DNA from 2 places in the Rhizobium anhuiense bv. trifolii genome. Region 1 is predicted to be linked to the other one. Evidence: predicted binding sites of a transcription regulator. Region 1 holds the regulator's gene; the other holds the start of a gene.

The links. The regulator PhoB, encoded in region 1, activates phosphate uptake and scavenging genes when phosphate is short. The targets are predictions, from matches to a motif close to TGTCATNNANCTGTCAT.
Region 2: the regulator PhoB is predicted to act here: its motif matches at 2,334-2,350, upstream of NE851_RS26110 (BtaA family protein).

The regions. Positions count from the first base shown of each region.
Region 1 covers NZ_CP098803.1:830,678-839,714, reverse strand. The annotation lists gene NE851_RS12720 (O-succinylhomoserine sulfhydrylase) at 1-437, shown strand, start outside; gene apaG (Co2+/Mg2+ efflux facilitator ApaG/CorD) at 678-1,070, shown strand; gene NE851_RS12710 (Hsp33 family molecular chaperone) at 1,226-2,218, opposite strand; gene argF (ornithine carbamoyltransferase) at 2,308-3,222, opposite strand; gene NE851_RS12700 (aspartate aminotransferase family protein) at 3,263-4,462, opposite strand; gene NE851_RS12695 (GcrA family cell cycle regulator) at 4,886-5,419, shown strand; gene phoB (phosphate regulon transcriptional regulator PhoB) at 5,680-6,363, opposite strand; gene phoU (phosphate signaling complex protein PhoU) at 6,511-7,224, opposite strand; gene pstB (phosphate ABC transporter ATP-binding protein PstB) at 7,269-8,084, opposite strand; gene pstA (phosphate ABC transporter permease PstA) at 8,100-9,037, opposite strand, start outside.
Region 2 covers NZ_CP098803.1:3,517,778-3,526,814, forward strand. The annotation lists gene NE851_RS26100 (lytic transglycosylase domain-containing protein) at 1-718, shown strand, start outside; partial or broken gene NE851_RS26105 (serine hydrolase domain-containing protein) at 750-2,176, opposite strand; gene NE851_RS26110 (BtaA family protein) at 2,395-3,639, shown strand; gene NE851_RS26115 (class I SAM-dependent methyltransferase) at 3,636-4,307, shown strand; gene NE851_RS26120 (glycoside hydrolase family 25 protein) at 4,437-5,234, shown strand; gene NE851_RS26125 (lytic murein transglycosylase) at 5,316-6,533, shown strand; gene NE851_RS26130 (DMT family transporter) at 6,664-7,569, shown strand; gene metF (methylenetetrahydrofolate reductase [NAD(P)H]) at 8,032-8,934, opposite strand; gene NE851_RS26140 (ArsR/SmtB family transcription factor) at 8,936-9,037, opposite strand, start outside.

The sequences.
Region 1 (9,037 bases):
TGCTGAAGGGCATCGAAACGCTGCCGCTGCGCGTGCGCCAGCAGACGCAGAATGCCGCAAAGATCGCCGATTTCCTCGCCGAGCAGGGCAAGGTCGCCAAGGTGATCTATCCCGGCCGCAAGGACCATCCGCAGGCCGATATCATCGCCAAGCAGATGACCGGCGGCTCGACGCTGGTCGCCTTCGAGCTCAAGGGCGGCAAGGAAGCGGCCTTTGCCCTGCAGAACGCGTTGGATATCGTCAAGATCTCCAACAATCTCGGCGACAGCAAGAGCCTGATCACCCATCCGGCAACGACGACGCACAAGAACCTGACGGAGGAGGCGCGCGCCGAACTCGGCATTTCTCCGGGCACGGTGCGCCTTTCGGCCGGCATCGAGGATACCGACGATCTGATCGAGGATTTCGCGCGGGCGCTTGCCAAGGTTTCGGCCTGATCGACGACAATGGCAGCCGGATCTCACTCGGGGTTCGGCTCGCCTGATCTCACTGGGGTTCGGCCGGGGGAACAACTACGGTCGTGCCGGCGTTCCGATCTGGAATTAACACTGACAATTAGGCTTAACGATCGAAAACCCTTCGATCATGACTGTATCAGTGACGATCAACGTTCCGTTTCTTGACGGACAGGGCCTCTTATAAGATACGGGTAACATATCTTGACTAAGGTGCAAGGCATGTATCGCGCCCTCACAAGAGAGATCGAAGTTGTGGTCGAACCATTCTATCTGGAGGAGCAATCCGATCCGGAAGACGACCGCTATGTCTGGGGTTACCGGATTGTCATCAGCAACAATTCCGGCATAGCCGTTCGCCTGGTCAACCGTTACTGGAATATCACCGACCAGAACGGACTGGTGGACGAGGTGACGGGCCCGGGCGTCGTCGGCGAACAGCCACGGCTCAGCCCCGGCGACACCTACGAATATTCCTCCGGCTGCCCGCTCGACACCCCCTCAGGGCTGATGTTCGGCCATTACCAGATGGAAACGGACGAAGGCGAGATGTTCGATGTCGAGATCCCCGCCTTCTCGCTGGATTCACCGGGACTGCTGCGGGTGCTTAACTGACGTGTAACGATGTCCCGCCCTTGGGAGATTGCCGAGGCCTGCCCCTCATCCGCCTGCCGGCACCAACCGGGGTCGAGACGAGTGGTTCGACCCCGGTAAGGTTAGGGTGAGGGGCAGCTATCCGCGCAAGCGGGACAGCCTTGGCAAACACTCTACTATTCAGCTGGCTGAAGCTCGGCCGGCTCGAAGCGGTAGGTGGTCGAGCAGAATTCGCAGGTCACGGCGATCTCGCCGTTTTCCTGGCTGGCTTCGATCTCCTCGGCCGAAAAGCCCTTCAGCACGCCCTTGATCTTCTCCCGCGAGCAGCTGCAGCGGTCGAAGACGGCGCGCGGTTCGTAGACGCGCACGCCGCGCTCATGGAACAGGCGGAACAGCAGCCGTTCGGTCCCGACCAGCGGATCCGTCAGTTCATCCGCATCGATGGTCTCGACCAGCGAACGGGCTTCGACCCAGGCATCGTCCTCGCCGTGCGGGCGGTTGCCGGTGTCGCCGTCGCCGCCGTGGAGATCCGGCTGGCGCATGCGCTCCGGCGCCTCCGGCAGGAACTGGGCGACAAGGCCGCCTGCCCGCCAGCGGTGGCGCGGCTTGCCCGCCTCGTCACGATCGAAGAGTTCGGCCGCGGCCAGGCGCACGCGCGTCGGGATCTGCTCCGACTGGCGGAAATAGACGCCGGCGATCTCCTCCAGCGAGGTGCCGTCGAGCGCGACGATGCCCTGATAGGGCTGGCCGAACTTGCCCTGGTCGATGGTGAAGGCGAGCACGCCCTTGCCGAGCAATTGCTCCGGCTCGGTTTCACCTGCTTCAATCGCCTTGTTGAGCAGCGCCTGATCGAAACGGGCATAGGCGCGGACATTTTCCGGCGTCGAGAAATCGGCGACGAGAAGATCGACCGGGCCATCGCCCTTGGTCTGCACCGTGAACTTGCCGTCGAATTTCAGCGAGGTGCCGAGCAGCACCGTCAGCACGACGACTTCGGCAAGCAGCCGGGCGACGGGAGCGGGGTAATGATGGCGCTCGAGGATCGCATCGAGCATCGGGCCGAGCTGGACGGCACGGCCGCGCACATCCAGACCCTCCACCTGAAAAGGGACGACATGATCATCGCCGGCGAAATCAAACTGGCCGAGGGCGGCTGCAGCTTCTGCCATGGCTTTCACTCCTAGTTTTCAAGCGACAGCCCAGCGTGGCCTTCGCTCGCGCGGTCGCGAGTGTGTGACTCGCGACACCAGATTATGGTTCAGATCGCGCCCAGGCACCAAGCAAGAATCGACTTCTGCGCATGAAGGCGGTTTTCCGCCTCATCGAAGACTACGGATTGCGGACCGTCGATCACTTCGTCCGTCACTTCCTCACCGCGATGAGCAGGCAGGCAATGCATGAACAATGCATCATTGCCGGCCTTCGCCATCAAAGCCGCGTTGACCTGATAAGGCTGGAAGACATTGTGACCCCGGGCCCGATGTTCCTGATTCATGGAGACCCAGGTATCGGTCACCACGCAATCGACGCCGGCGACCGCACGGTCGGCATCATGGCAGAGCATGATTTCGGCGCCCTCATTGCGGGCCCAGTTCAGATAGTGATCCTTGGGCTCCGAGCCAAGGGGCACGGCCATGTTCATGCGATAGCCGAAGCGCGCCGCCCCTTCGACCAGCGAATGCAGCACATTGTTGCCGTCGCCGGTCCAGGCGATGGTCTTGCCCTTGATCGGGCCGCGATGCTCTTCGAAGGTCATGATATCGGCCATGATCTGGCAGGGATGGGTGTCATCCGTCAGCGCATTGATCACGGGCACGGTCGCGTGCTCGGCAAGCTCCAGCAGCCTGGAATGCTCGGTGGTGCGGATCATGATCGCATCGACATAACGCGATAGCACCTTGGCCGTGTCGCCGATCGTCTCGGCGCGGCCGAGCTGCATCTCGGTGCCGGACAGGAACAGCGTTTCGCCGCCGAGCTGGCGCATGCCGACATCGAAGGAGACGCGGGTGCGCGTCGACGGCTTCTCGAAGATCATCGCCAGCATCTTGCCGGCGAGCGGCTTGTCGCCCGTGCCGGCCTTGAAGGCCTGCTTGCGGGCGAGCGCATCGTTCATGATGGTTCTGAGATCGGCTGACGTGACCGCCGAAAGATCGAGGAAATGTTTAGGAGCCATAGTCTTCTTACCTGTGCTGCGCCCGCAGGCGGCAATCCCTTCAAGCCGTCTTCTTGACCTTGGAGGCGCGAATGCTCTCGGCAGCGCGCTCGATGCGGGCAAGGCCCTCGCGGGCTTCCTCGGCGGTGACCACGAGGGGCGGAAGAAGACGGATGACATTGTCGCCGGCGGGCACGCCGAGCAGATGGGCGGCGCGGATCGCCTGCAGCAGTTCGGCTGAGGGAATGGCGGCCTTGACGCCGAGCAACAGCCCCTCACCTCTGATATCCTCGATCACATCGGGATAACGGTCCTTCAGCGAGGCGAGGCCCTGGCGGAAGACAAGCGCGACGTCGCGCACCTGCTGGAGGAAGCCATCGGCGAGAATGATGTCGAGCACGGCGCTGCCGACGGCCATGGCGAGCGGATTGCCGCCATAGGTCGAGCCGTGCGTGCCGGCCTTCATGCCGGAGGCAGCCTCTGCTGTGGCAAGGCAGGCGCCGAGCGGGAAACCGCCGCCGATTCCCTTGGCGACCGCCATGATGTCGGGGGTGACGCCCGACCATTCATGGGCGAAGAGCCTGCCGGTGCGCCCGACCCCGGTCTGGACCTCGTCGAGGATCAGCAGCAGGCCATTTTCGTCGCAGATCTGGCGAAGCGCCTTCATGAATTCGGGGGTGGCCGGACGCACGCCGCCCTCGCCCTGCACCGGCTCGATGAGAATTCCGGCGGTGGCATCGGTGATCGCGGCGCGCACCGCTTCGATGTCGCCGAAAGCCACCTGATCGAAACCCGGCGCCTTGGGGCCGAAGCCCTCAAGATATTTCTCCTGGCCGCCGGCGGCGATCGTCGCCAGCGTCCGGCCGTGAAAGGCGCCCTCGAAGGTGATGATATGGAAGCGCTCGGGATGACCCTTGGAATACTGATAACGGCGCGCCGTCTTGATCGCGCATTCGAGCGCCTCGGCGCCCGAATTGGTGAAGAACACCTTGTCGGCGAAGGTGGCGTCGGTCAGCCGTTTGGCCAGACGCTCCTGGCCGGGGATCTCATAGATGTTGGAGAGATGCCAGACCTTGTCGGCCTGCTCCTTCAGCGCGCCGACCACATGCGGATTGCTGTGGCCGACCGAAGTGACGGCGACGCCGGCGCCGAAATCGAGATATCGCTCGCCGCTTTCGGTGATCAGCCACACGCCCTCGCCTCGCTCGAACCGCAACGGGGCACGAGAATAGGTGTCATAAAGCGGCGCGGCTTCAGCCATAGCGCGATCTCCCATCGATGTTATCAAGCTCCGGACTCCGGCTAAGAAAACCAGGCCCGAAAAATCAAAAATGCCGCCTTGCGGCGGCGACTGGCACTATTTCCTTTTCGCGCTGCAATGTCAACAAAACTGCGCCCTTAGCGCATGCAGCAAGCTTGTACAGCAGCATTATCCGTCCTCAACAGGCATTATTGCAGAAATGCCACGCCGGGGCAGCAAGTTGGGGAAAACTTGAAATTCGATTCATCCGGATTCATGCGACTCTTGTCACGGAGTCAGCCTCACACTAGGTTAAAGTTCAATTACTAGACTGCATGCGGCGGAACTAGTCACCAAAATTGATCAAGCGTTTCTTGTTTCGGAGCCTTCCGGGACAACGGTGAGGGATTCTGCCATCACCAACGCAAAAGGTGGAGACAGGGCATGAACTGGACAGACGAGCGGGTCGAGAAACTCAAGAAGCTCTGGGCCGAAGGACTGAGCGCCAGCCAGATCGCGGCACAACTTGGTGGCGTCAGCAGAAACGCGGTCATCGGCAAGGTGCATCGGCTGAGCCTCCCCGGCCGTGCCAAGGCCGGCGGTACCGCCAATGCCGCCCGAACGCCGAAACGCAATACTTCTGCGCCGCGCGCGCCGAACTACGCCTCACGGGTCGCCACTCGCACCGTTACCCGCCAGCAGGGCGCGACGATGCTGAAGGAAGAGATCGAGATCGAAACGATCGAGGAAATGGAATACGTGCCGAGAGGCAACGTGGTCGTTCCGATTTCCCGACGCCTCGGCCTGACGGAACTGACCGAACGCACCTGCAAGTGGCCGGTCGGCGATCCGCTGAAGGACGACTTCCACTTCTGCGGCTGCGAATCCCCCGACAATTCGCCCTATTGCAGCTATCACCAGAAGCTTGCCTACCAGCCGGTCAACGAACGCCGCCGGGCAGCAGCGCGGGCCAGCTGAGCGGGTAACATCGCCGCACATGAGAAACGGGCCGACTGGCCCGTTTTTTTGTGGTTATTGGTTCGCGCGGATGGCTGCCCCTCATCCGCCTGCCGGCACCTTCTCCCCGCTTGCGGGGCGAAGGGGATATGCCGCGACCTCTCCGTTCCCCGCTAACCTGTCGCAGGGCACGTCCCCTCGCCCCGTTTTACGGGGAGAGGGTTAGGGTGAGGGGCAGACGCTAGCTCGAGCGACGTTGTCAGCAATCAGAATGGAGGCCCTCAGGCTTCCATCGAATAACCGGCGCCGCGGACGGTGCGGATGACGTCCTGCATGTTGGAGAAATTCAGCGCCTTGCGCAGGCGGCCGACATGGACGTCGACGGTGCGTTCGTCGACATAGATATCGTGGCCCCAGACACCGTCGAGAAGCTGCGAGCGGGAGAAGACCCGGCCCGGCGACGACATCAGGAATTCCAGCAGGCGGAATTCGGTGGGGCCGAGGCGGACTTCGCGGGTCTTGCGATGGACCCGGTGGGTTTCGCGGTCGAGTTCGATATCGCCGCATTTCAGCACCGTCGACAGCACCTCGGGACGGGCGCGGCGCAGCATCGCCTTGACGCGGGCAACGAGCTCGGGGGTCGAGAAGGGCTTGACGACATAATCGTCGGCCCCCGTCGAAAGCCCGCGGACGCGCTCGCTCTCTTCGCCGCGCGCCGTCAGCATGATGATCGGCAGGCGCTCGGTTTCCGGCCGCATGCGCAGGCGCCGGCAGAGTTCGATGCCGGAGACGCCAGGCAGCATCCAATCGAGGATGAGCAGATCGGGCGTGCGCTCCTGAAGCCGCATTTCGGCTTCGTCGCCACGAAGGATGGTATCGACCTCGAAGCCTTCCGCTTCGAGATTGTAGCGAAGAAGCACGCTCAGGGCTTCCTCGTCTTCAACAACTGCAACTCTCGGGATCATGCGTGTCGGTCTCCTCGCGCATGATCCTTGAACCGGGGATGGTTCAAGCAATGCACCCTGCGCAAATTCAGAATTGGCTGCGACCTCTTTGCGCGCCCCGGATGGGCGCGCACGCAAGCTTCTAGCCCGGCCGTCCGGCCCGGGCGGTTATTCGGTTACCGCGCCGACGGTGTTGGCGCTGTCGTCTTTCGGACGATCGCCTTCCGGCTGCGCACCTGTCGCCATGTAAAAGATCGTCTCGGCGATGTTGGTGGCGTGGTCGCCGATGCGCTCGATGTTCTTGGCGCAGAAGAGAAGATGCGTGCAGCTGGTGATGTTGCGCGGATCTTCCATCATGTAGGTCAGGAGCTCGCGAAACAGCGAGGTGTACATCGCGTCGATCTCGTTGTCGCGTTCGCGGATCGCGTTCGCCTTGTCGGCGGAGCGATTGGTGTAGACATCGAGCACTTCCTTGAGCTGGACGAGCGCCAGTTCGGAGAGATGCTCGAGGCCGCGGGCGAGCTTGCGGGGAACGCCGGTGCTTTGGACGGCGATGACGCGTTTGGCGGTGTTCTTGCCGAGGTCGCCGACGCGTTCGAGATCGGCGGCGATGCGGATCGAGCCCATGATTTCGCGCAGGTCCGCGGCCATCGGCTGACGGCGGGCGATGGTGACGATCGCCTTGTCGCCGATTTCGCGTTCGGCGTGATCGAGGATCACATCGTCGGAGATGACCTTCTGCGCCAGCGCGGTATCGCCGTTGACCAGCGCCCGCACGGCTTCGGCGACCATCTGCTCGGCCAGGCCGCCCATTTCGGAAATCCGCCTGGACAGGAACTTCAGATCATCATCATAGGCAGAATAAATATGTGTCGATGCCATGGGGCTTTATCCTCGAATAACGGAAAGGCTTGGTGACGCCAGGATCAGCCGAAGCGACCCATGATGTAATCCTGGGTGCGCGGATCGTCCGGATTGGTGAACATCTTGTCGGTGTCGTTCTCCTCGACGAGATTGCCGAGGTGGAACATGGCGGTGCGCTGCGAGACGCGCGCGGCCTGCTGCATGGAGTGGGTAACGATGACGATCGTGTAGTTCTCGCGCAGCTCGTGGATCAGTTCCTCGACCTTGGCGGTGGCGATCGGGTCGAGCGCCGAGCAGGGCTCGTCCATCAGGATGACCTCAGGGCTGACGGCGACGGCACGGGCAATGCAGAGGCGCTGCTGCTGACCGCCGGACAGGCCGGTGCCGGATTCATGCACGCGGTCCTTGACCTCGTTCCAGAGGCCGGCGCGCTGCAGGCTGGTCTCGACGATCTGGTCGAGATCGGCCTTCGACTTGGCCAGGCCATGGATGCGCGGGCCGTAGGAGACGTTTTCGTAGATCGTCTTCGGAAACGGGTTCGGCTTCTGGAAGACCATGCCGACGCGGGCGCGAAGTTCGACGACGTCGATATCCGGATCATAGATATCGTCGGTATCGAGCGTGATCTTGCCGGTGACGCGGCATCCGTCGATCGTGTCGTTCATGCGGTTGAGGCTCCGCAGGAAGGTCGACTTGCCGCAGCCGGACGGGCCGATCAGGGCGGTTACGGTGTTTTCGCGGATGTTCAGGTTCACATCGAAAAGCGCGCGCTTTTCGCCGTAGTAAACCGAGACATCCTTTCCGATCATCTTATACGGGACGTTGCTCATCTTGTGATCCAGCGCCTTTTCAACTGCAGCTTCCGTCAACATGTTCATGATGTTTAACTCCGTTTACCAGCGGCGCTCGAAGCGACGACGCAAGAGGATGGCGCCCATGTTCATGACGATCAGGAACAGGAGCAGAACGATGATGGCACCCGAAGTACGCTCGACGAAGGCACGTTCGGCCTCGTTGGCCCACATATAGACCTGTACGGGCAGAGCCGTCGAGGGATCGAGCGGCGTCGTCGGCGCGTTGGCGACGAAGGCGACCATGCCGATCAGGAGCAGCGGCGCGGTTTCGCCGAGCGCATGCGCCAGGCCGATGATCGTGCCGGTGAGGATGCCGGGCATGGCGAGCGGCAGAACGTGGTGGAACACCATCTGCATCTTGGAAGCCCCGAGGCCGAGGGCTGCGGCGCGGATCGACGGCGGCACGGCGCGAAGAGCGGCACGCGTGGCGATGATGATCGTCGGCAGGGTCATCAGCGTCAGCACCAGGCCGCCGACCAGCGACGCCGAGCGCGGCAGGCCGATGAAGTTGATGAAGACGGACAGACCGAGCAGACCGTAGACGATCGAGGGAACCGCGGCGAGGTTGTTGATGTTGACCTCGATCAGGTCCGTCAGCTTGTTCTTCGGCGCAAACTCCTCGAGATAGATCGAGGCGGCGACGCCGATCGGCAGCGACAGCACCAGCACGATCAGCATCAGGTAGAGCGAGCCGATGAGGGCGACGCCAAGGCCTGCGGCCTCCGGACGGCTGGAGTTGCCGTTGACGAAGAGGCCGGTGTTGAACTGCTTGTGAAGAGCGCCGCTCGCCTTCAGCTCGTTCATCCAGCCAACCTGCTTGTCGTTGACCTTGCGGTTCTTCTCATCGACCGAAAGATCGATCTGGCCCTTGTTGGCGCTGTCGACATTGGCGTCGGCAAGCACCGTGACATTGACCGTCTTGCCGATGATCGACGGGTCTGACATGACCATGTCGCGCAGCTGGATCGGGGCGCTCT
Region 2 (9,037 bases), 2.1 Mb from region 1:
CCAGCCATCCCCCTCCCTGACTGCGACGGCGATGCCAACCGTAACAGCCTCTCAGTCTACCGACCTCGCCATGCAGGCAGGCATACAGCCTGCAGCCTATGCGCAGATCCCGCTGACGCCCGAGATGACGGCAATCCAGTCCGTCGTGCCGACGCCGCGTCCGGGAACGCCGGCACAGCCGACGACGCAGCTTGCCTTTGCCGCGACACCGCAGAACAGCGCGCTTGCAGCACTTGCCGCCGTCGACACCACGCCGCGTGCCAGCATGGACTACGGTTTCGACGAATCCGGGCCGATCGATCCGCCGACGGCACCCCCGATGTTCAGCGACGACGACAAAGACGACGCGCCGACAGTGGAGAAGAGCTTCGTCACCAAGCTCATCCAGAAATACTCGAAGATCTACGAAATTCCCGAGACGCTGCTCCACCGCATCGTCCATCGCGAGAGCCGCTACAATCCGAAGGCCTACAACAAGCGCGGCTATTTCGGCCTGATGCAGATCAAATACAACACCGCCAAATCAATGGGTTATGACGGCGCCCCGGGCGGGCTCTTCGATGCCGAAACCAACATCAAATATGCCGCCAAATATCTGCGTGGCGCCTGGCTCGTCTCCGACAGCAAGGAAGACGATGCCGTCCGCCTCTATGCGCGCGGCTATTATTACGACGCCAAGCGCAAGGGCATGACCGACATCGCCCAGGGTAATTACTGACATCGAGCATTGCTGAGACGGCGATCGCAGCCTATGGCTGCGGCTGCGCCTGTTGCTGCGACCCAGCCTGCTGTTGTGGCTCCCCCGCTTGCGGCAAGGCCGCCAGGATCTTCTTGAGAAGCACCTGCGGCTGATAGCCGAGCCAGCTCGGCGTCAGGCCGAGCCGGACGACGACCAGATTGGCGGAGGGCACGATCGCCATGCTCTGCCCGTCATGCCCCGTCAACCAAAAAACGTATCCTCCGGCAGTCCGAACGCCGCGCTTGAGCCGCCAGGAGCGAGCCAGGCCTGGCCCTGCGTATAACGTCCGTTCGAAGCCACCGTCGGAGTGCGCATGGCGCCGACGAACCCTTCCGGCAACAGTCGCCGGTCATTCCACACGCCGTCTTGCAGCAGGAACTGCCCGAAGCGCGCCCAGTCATGCGCCGTCGCATAGAGATAGGAGCTGCCGGCAAACGTGCCGCGCGCATCGAGTTCGAATACCGCACTCGTCATGCCGAGCGGCGAAAACAGCGCGTCGTGCGGATAGGAAAAGCCCGCCTGTGGATTGCCGACCCTGTCCATCCAGATGCGCGACAACAGCACGGCCGTGCCGCTCGAATAGCGGAAGCGCTGGCCGGGCGGCGCCTCCATCGGTGCATTGGCCGGCAGCGACACCATGTCTGGATCGAGATAGAGCATGCGCGTCACATCGGCGACATCGCCATAATCCTCGTTGAAGGCAAGGCCGCTCTCCATGCCGAGCAGGTCGGACACCTTGATCTTGGCGCGCGCATCCTTCTGCCACTGCGCCAGCAGTTCGTCGTCGTCGAAGGAGATTTTGCCGTCGAGCATCAGCCGGCCGAGAATCGCAGCGTTCACCGTCTTCGTCATCGACCAGCCGATCAGCGGAGTCTTCGCCGAGAAACCGGGGCCATAGGCTTCAGCGACGACGCGGCCATTGTGCACCACCACGATCGCCCGCATTGCCGGGCCGGCAATTCCGGGATCGGCAAGCAGTGCGGCAATCTTCCCGTCCGCCGGATTGCCGGTGCCCTCGCCCTCCGGCCACAAGGCGTCGCTCGTCTCCATTTTAACAGGCGCATCGAAGGGCACGGCCTTCGCCGCCGCCTCGAAATCGCCGTCCGGCACGCTCGTACAGCCGAAGGCGCCGCGATAGAGCGCATAACTTGGCGCAAACAGCCCCATGAAGCGCGCCGTCACCCGTTCCTTGTCGTGGTCAACGCTGACGCGTATCAGCCGCAGCAGCGGATTTCCGGGCGCCTGAACGTCGTCATGGAGCACATCCTCGGCGCCGCGACCGGCGATGAAGACGTTGGAGCAGACGATCTTGGCGGCGTAACCGTCACCGACACGCAGCAGTTCCGGCGGCTGAATAAAAAGCCAGCCGGCGGCGACGAAGACGACGAGAACGACAAGGAGAGCAAGCGCCTTCAGGATACGCAGGACAAATCGCATGGCATTCCTCCATGCCGGGAGAGAAGCAGGAATCGCAGGCGCCGAAAAGGGGCCAAAGCCAAGAAGGCCTGTCGTCCCGATCACTTTCCCAGGAGAGCCATCCCGGTCGGTCTTCCGAGCCGGTCGAAGTCTCCGAAGAACGGCGCCCCACAGCCCACGTCATCAAACTGTAGCAGAGGCGCGCTACACGCCCTGAACGCTAAAAAGGTGACAGACTCATGTCAGAATTTGCACCGGATGCCGGCTTCCGCAAGAACCGGAAACTCAAGGACGCCCTTCTCCGCCACAAGGCTTTTTCGAAGGACGGCTTTTCCGAACGTCTCTTCGGTCTTCTCTTCTCCGGCCTCGTCTACCCGCAGATCTGGGAGGATCCGGATCTCGACATGCAGGCGATGGAGCTGAAGCCCAACCATCGCATCGTCACCATCGGCTCCGGCGGCTGCAACATGCTCGCCTATCTCTCCAAGGCGCCGGCCTCGATCGACGTCGTCGACCTCAACCCGCACCATATCGCTCTGAACCGCCTGAAGCTTGCGGCCTTCAAACATCTTCCCGGCCACGCCGATCTCGTCCGCTTCCTGGCCATGCCGAACGAGAAGTCGAACAGCCGCGCCTATGACCAGCATCTCGCTGCCCGCCTCGATGAGGCGACCCGCAGCTACTGGAACGGCCGCAAATTCGGCCGTCGCCGCGTCACCGTCTTCGACCGCAACATCTACGAAACCGGCCTGCTCGGCCGCTTCATCGGCGCGGCCCATCTTCTTGCCCGCCTGCACGGCGTCAAGCTGCGCGAGATGACCAAGACCCGCTCGATCCGCGAGCAGCGCCAGTTCTTCGACGAGCAGATCGCGCCGCTGTTCGAAAAGCCGGTCGTGCGCTGGATTACCGGCCGCAAGAGCTCGCTCTTCGGCCTCGGCATTCCGCCGCAGCAATATGACGAACTCGCAAGCCTTGCCGCCGATCATTCGATCGCGCCGGTGCTGAAGCACCGCCTGGAAAAGCTCGCCTGTCATTTCCCGATGAGCGACAACTATTTCGCCTGGCAGGCCTTCGGCCGCCGCTACGGCACCGAAGAGGAAGGCCCGCTGCCGACCTATCTGAAGTCGGAGCACTATCAGGTGATCCGCGCCAATGTCGACCGCGTCAACGTCCACCACGCAAGCTTCACCGAGTTGCTCGCCCGCGAACCGGCCGCCTCGCGCGACCGCTATATCCTGCTCGACGCGCAGGACTGGATGACGGACGAGCAGTTGAACGACGTCTGGCGGGAGATCACTCGCACGGCGCGCGAAGGCGCCCGCGTGATCTTCCGCACCGCCGCTGAAAAAAGCATCATCGAAGGCCGCCTGGCGCCGATGATCCGCGACCAGTGGGATTATTTCGAGGAGAAGTCGCGTGAGTTGACGGCGCTCGATCGCTCGGCAATCTATGGTGGCTTCCACATTTACGGGAAGAAGGCGTGAGCAAGGTCGGCACTGAGACGGCAGCAAAGAGCGACGAACATGCCGGCCTGATGGATGGCATGTACCGCTATCAGCGCCATATCTACGACCTCACCCGCAAATATTACCTTCTCGGCCGCGACAGCACGATCCGCAAGCTCGACGTGCCGGAGGGCGGCACGCTGCTCGAAGTCGGCTGCGGCACCGGACGCAACATGGCCTTCGCCCATCGGCATTTCCCGACCGCCAAGCTGTTCGGCCTCGACATTTCTCAGGAAATGCTGATTTCGGCGCGCAAGACCTTCGCCACCAAGGCGACGATCCCGGACTTCCGCGTCGCCGACGCCACGGCGTTCACGCCGCGCGAATTCGGTGTCAGCGGCTTCGACCGCATCCTGATTTCCTATGCCCTGTCGATGATCCCCGACTGGGAGCGCGCCGTCGATGCAGCAATCGCCGCACTCAATCCCGGCGGCCAGTTGCACATCGTCGATTTCGGCCAGCAGGAAGGCCTGCCGGGCTGGTTCCGGCGCATGCTGCAGGCCTGGCTTGCGAAATTCCACGTCACTCCGCGGCCCGATTTGCGCGAGGTCCTGGAAGCGCAAGCCCATGAAAACAACGCGACATTGCTGTTCGATACCGTTGGCGGCGGTTATGCCTGGCGGGCGGCCATTATCAGCAAGCGCTGATAATTCGCTTGAAACTAACCGATTTTTTACGTTGATATGGTGAAAAGAGGGTTATTCCTCTGCCGACTCGTCTTTTTCGAAGGTCAGGCTGTGGGGCAAAGAGATCATTCGAGTTACGACGGGACGCCCATGCGCCGGCTTTTGTTTTGCGTTTTGCCCCTGGCTATCATGCTGGCCGGCTGCACCTCTTCCGGTTACGACTATCTCGAAACGGCTTCGATCAAGCCGAAGACGCGTTTCAAGGACACCGATCCGCAGGATTTCGGCCCGAAGCATCCGCAGCAGAACCAGATCCACGGCATCGACATCTCCAAATGGCAGGGCGATATCGATTGGGGCACGGTCAAGAATTCCGGCGTCGCCTTCGCCTTCATCAAGGCGACCGAAGGCAAGGACAGGGTCGATCCGCGCTTCGACGAATATTGGCGTGAGGCCCGCGCCGCCGGCATCCCGCACGCTCCCTATCATTTCTATTATTTCTGCTCTTCGGCCGATCAGCAGGCAGACTGGTTCATCCGCAACGTGCCGAAGGAGGCCATGCGCCTGCCGCCGGTGCTCGACGTCGAATGGAACGCCGAATCGAAGACCTGCCGCTACCGTCCCGATCCGGAAACCGTACGCGCCGAAATGCAGCGTTTCATGGACCGGCTGGAGGCCTATTACGGCAAACGCCCGATCATCTACACCTCGGTCGATTTCCACCGCGACAATCTCGCCGGCTACTTCCAGGATTATCATTTCTGGGTCCGTTCGGTGGCAAAACACCCTGAGGTGACCTATACAGACCGCCGCTGGGCCTTCTGGCAATATACCTCTACCGGCGTTATCCCCGGCATCAGCGGTCCCACAGATATCAATGTCTTTGCCGGCAGCGCAAAGAACTGGAACAACTGGGTCGCGGCCGTTTCCAAGGATAGAAATTCTTAGTAACGTCCTGCGATGTTTCTTGCTTCCGTCACATTCATCTGTGAAAGCGACGGCAATATTTTTGATATAAGGACCGTATCCATGCACCGCTCGCTCGCAAGCCGCTCTGCACTCGCCCTTCTGTTTGCCCTCGCCCTCGCAGGCGGCGCGGCGGCCCAGCAGGCCACGGACGCAGCCCCGGCAGCGCCCTGCGGCGGCGATCTCTCCGCCTTCCTCGAAGGTGTCAAGAAAGATGCGGTCGCAGCCGGCGCCAGCGCGGCGGCCGCCGACGAGGCTTTTGCCGGCGCCGAGATCGACCCCAAGGTGCTGAGCCGGGATCGCGCCCAGGGCGTCTTCAAGCAGACCTTCCTCGAATTCTCCCAGCGCACCGTCAGCCAGGGCCGCCTCGACATCGGCCGCCAGAAGATGAAGCAATATGCCGACGTCTTTGCCCGCGCCGAGCAGGAATTCGGCGTTCCACCGGGCGTCATCACCGCTTTCTGGGCGATGGAGACCGATTTCGGTGCCGTCCAAGGCGATTTCAACACCCGCAACGCCCTGGTGACGCTGGCGCATGACTGCCGCCGCCCGGAACTCTTTCGCCCGCAGCTGATCGCCCTGGTCGAGATGGTTCAACACGGCGACCTCGACCCCGCCACCAATACCGGCGCTTGGGCCGGCGAGATCGGCCAGGTGCAGATGCTGCCGCGCGACATCATCGCCTATGGCATGGACGGCGATGGTGATGGCCATATCCGCCTGAAGCAGAGCAGCCCGGACGCCATTCTGACGGCGGCCAAATTCATCCAGCATCTCGGCTTCGAGCGCGGCCAGCCCTGGCTGCAGGAAGTGACCCTGCCCGATAACCTGCCCTGGGAGAAATCCGGCCTCGGCGGCACGATGAAAGCGGGAGAATGGTTTGCGCTCGGCGTCAAGCCGCGTGACGGCAATACCGCCTTCGGCAACCTCGAAGGCGACCTCGTCCTGCCGCAGGGCCGCATGGGGCCGGCCTTCATCGCCTATCCGAATTTCAAAATCTATCTCGAATGGAACAAGTCGTTTATCTACACGACGTCTGCCGCCTATTTCGGCACGCGTCTTTCCGGCGCCGAGCCCTATCTCAAGGGCGTGCCGGAACAGGGGCTCGCCAGCGACCAGATGAAGGCGCTGCAGACCAAGCTGCAGTCGCTCGGCCATGATGTCGGCGAGATCGACGGCATCCTCGGCTCCGGCACGCGTGTCGCGATCCAGAAGGAACAGCAGCGCCTCGGCATGCCGGCCGACGGCTGGGCGACGCCTGCCCTTCTCAACGCCCTCTGATCCCCGCTGACACCTTGCCGCCCGTTTCGCAAGAAACGGGTGGCGCGATCCGCCTGCTGCGCTAAAGCTTCACGCCGAAAACCGGTGCCGGTTTTCGGCGAAACGAACGGCTTGCGGTGGAGGAACCGGCGTGGACAGCAGAATGAATGCCTGGACCTGGGGCCTGCTGGTCCTGCTCGGCCTGATCTGGGGCGCCTCCTTTTTCTTCGCCCGCATCGCCGTCCAGCACGTGCCGCCGCTGACCCTCGTCTTCCTCAGGCTGCTGCTGGCAGCGCTGGCGCTGCATGTCTATGTCGCCGGCCGTTTCGACCTCTATGCGATCCTGAAGGCCCGATGGCGCGAGTTCCTGATCCTCGGGCTCATCAACAATGCTCTGCCGCACGCGCTGATCTTCTTCGGCCAGACCCGCATCGGCGCCGGCCTTGCGGCGATCCTGAATGCGACGACGCCGATCTGGACCGTGCTCATCGCCAACCACTTCACCTCGGACGAGAAACTGTCCCCGGCAAAGATCGTCGGCTGCCTCGTCGGCCTCCTCGGCACGATCGTGCTGATCGGCCCCGGCATCTCGGCTGGTGGCGAAGCGCCGCTCTGGGCGCTGATGCTTCCCGTGCTTGCCGCCATCTCCTATGGCTTCGCCGCCACCTATGGCAAACGCTTCAGGGATGTTCCAGCCCCTGTCACCGCAGCCGGCCAGTTGACCGCGTCCTCGCTGATTGCACTGCCGCTGTCGCTGCTCACCGATCGCCCCTGGGCGCTGGCCGCACCGCCGCTTGAAGCGCTGCTTGCCATCCTGGCGCTGGCACTGCTGTCGACCGCCTTCGGCTATATCCTCTATTTCCGGATCATGGCGGCGGCCGGCGCCACCAATGCCTCGCTTGTCACCCTGCTGGTGCCGCCGAGCGCCATCTTGCTCGGCGTGCTTTTCCTTGGCGAAAGGCTTGAAGTTGGCGAACTTGCCGGTATGGCGCTGATCGGTTTCGGTCTCGTCATTCTCGACGGCCGCGCCTATCGCCTGCTGCTGAGAACCGCCTGAACCGGTTGCGAATTCCGCATGTTTTCAACCGGTTGCCGGTCCGCCATGTTTTTGGCGCATAAGTAAATCCGAAATCGCCTGATTTAACGGCATGTTAAAATCTGTGAACAAAAATTAATCGAAAATTATCGATTTATTTCAAAGGCTTACCGAAACTGCATTCGACTTATCCACTGATCCCTTCTGCAGCGCAGCATAAAATCCGCTTTCCAACCGACATATTTCAGACATATTATTGGCCGGTTAACGCGAGGAGACAGACATGGGACTCACGCAATCCTTGAATGTTCTGTTGGTCAGTGCAGCGTTTGCTTTCGTTTTGTCCATGCTCTTCATCTGAGCCGGCCGACGAAAGCGTAACGACTGATAGTGCCTAAACTCCCCAGTAGCTGATCAATCCGCCAACGAAAAAGCGCATGTCCCGCCCGACATGCGCTTTTACTTTTGAACATCCCGAAAGGATCAGGCGGCTGCGCCCGCACTTTTTGTTTCCCGGCGCGACAGGCCGAGATTGTCGAGCACGGCGGAAACCAGCGGCGCACGGTTCATCGTATAGAGATGGAAATCATGGATGCCACGCCGCACCAGATCCTCGATCTGCTCGGCAGCGACATCGGCTGCCACCTTCGCCCGCTCCTCGGGCTTGTCGTCGAAGCCGGCGAAGCGCTCGTCGAGAAAGGCGGGGATGATCGTGCCGCAGGCCCCGGCAAAACGCTTCAACTGCGTCAGGTTCTGGATCGGCATGATGCCGGGCACAACAGGGATCGAGATGCCGGCGCCGCGCACCCGCTCCAGGTAACGCTCGAAATTGTCGTTGTCGAAGAAGAACTGCGTCAGCGCCCGGTTGGCGCCATTGTCGGCCTTGCGCTTCAGCATGTCGATATCGGCGGCCGTATCGCGGCTTTCCGGGTGTTTTTCCGGATAGGCGGAGACCGAAATCTCGAAATCGCCGATTTCCCTCAGGCCGGCGACCAGCTCCGCCGCATTGGCGTAACCGCCGGGATGCGGCTGGTAGGGCGCGCCGGCGCCGCCGGGCGCATCGCCGCGCAGCGCCACAAAATGCGTCACGCCGACTTTGCGGAAGGTGTCGACCACCTGATGCGTCTCCTCCTTCGTCGCGCCGACGCAGGTGAGATGAGAGGCGGTGGCAAACGGCGTCTGCGACAGGAAACGCGTGACGGTCGACAGCGTCGGCGCCTTGGTGGTGCCGCCGGCGCCGTAGGTCACCGACACGAAATCCGCGTCCCAATCCTGCAACTGGCTGACGGTATGCCAGAGCTGCCCTTCCATCTCTTCCGATTTCGGCGGGAAGAATTCGAACGAGATCCTGATGTTGCGGCCGCGTGCTTCGTTTTTCAAAGCCATGTCATACCCTCCCGGCAAATGTAGGTTCGGCGCCTTCGTTCGTCTGCGAAGCCATGAGACGCCTCGGATCGCGCGCGAGCCAGACGGTGACCGTCAAGCCCTG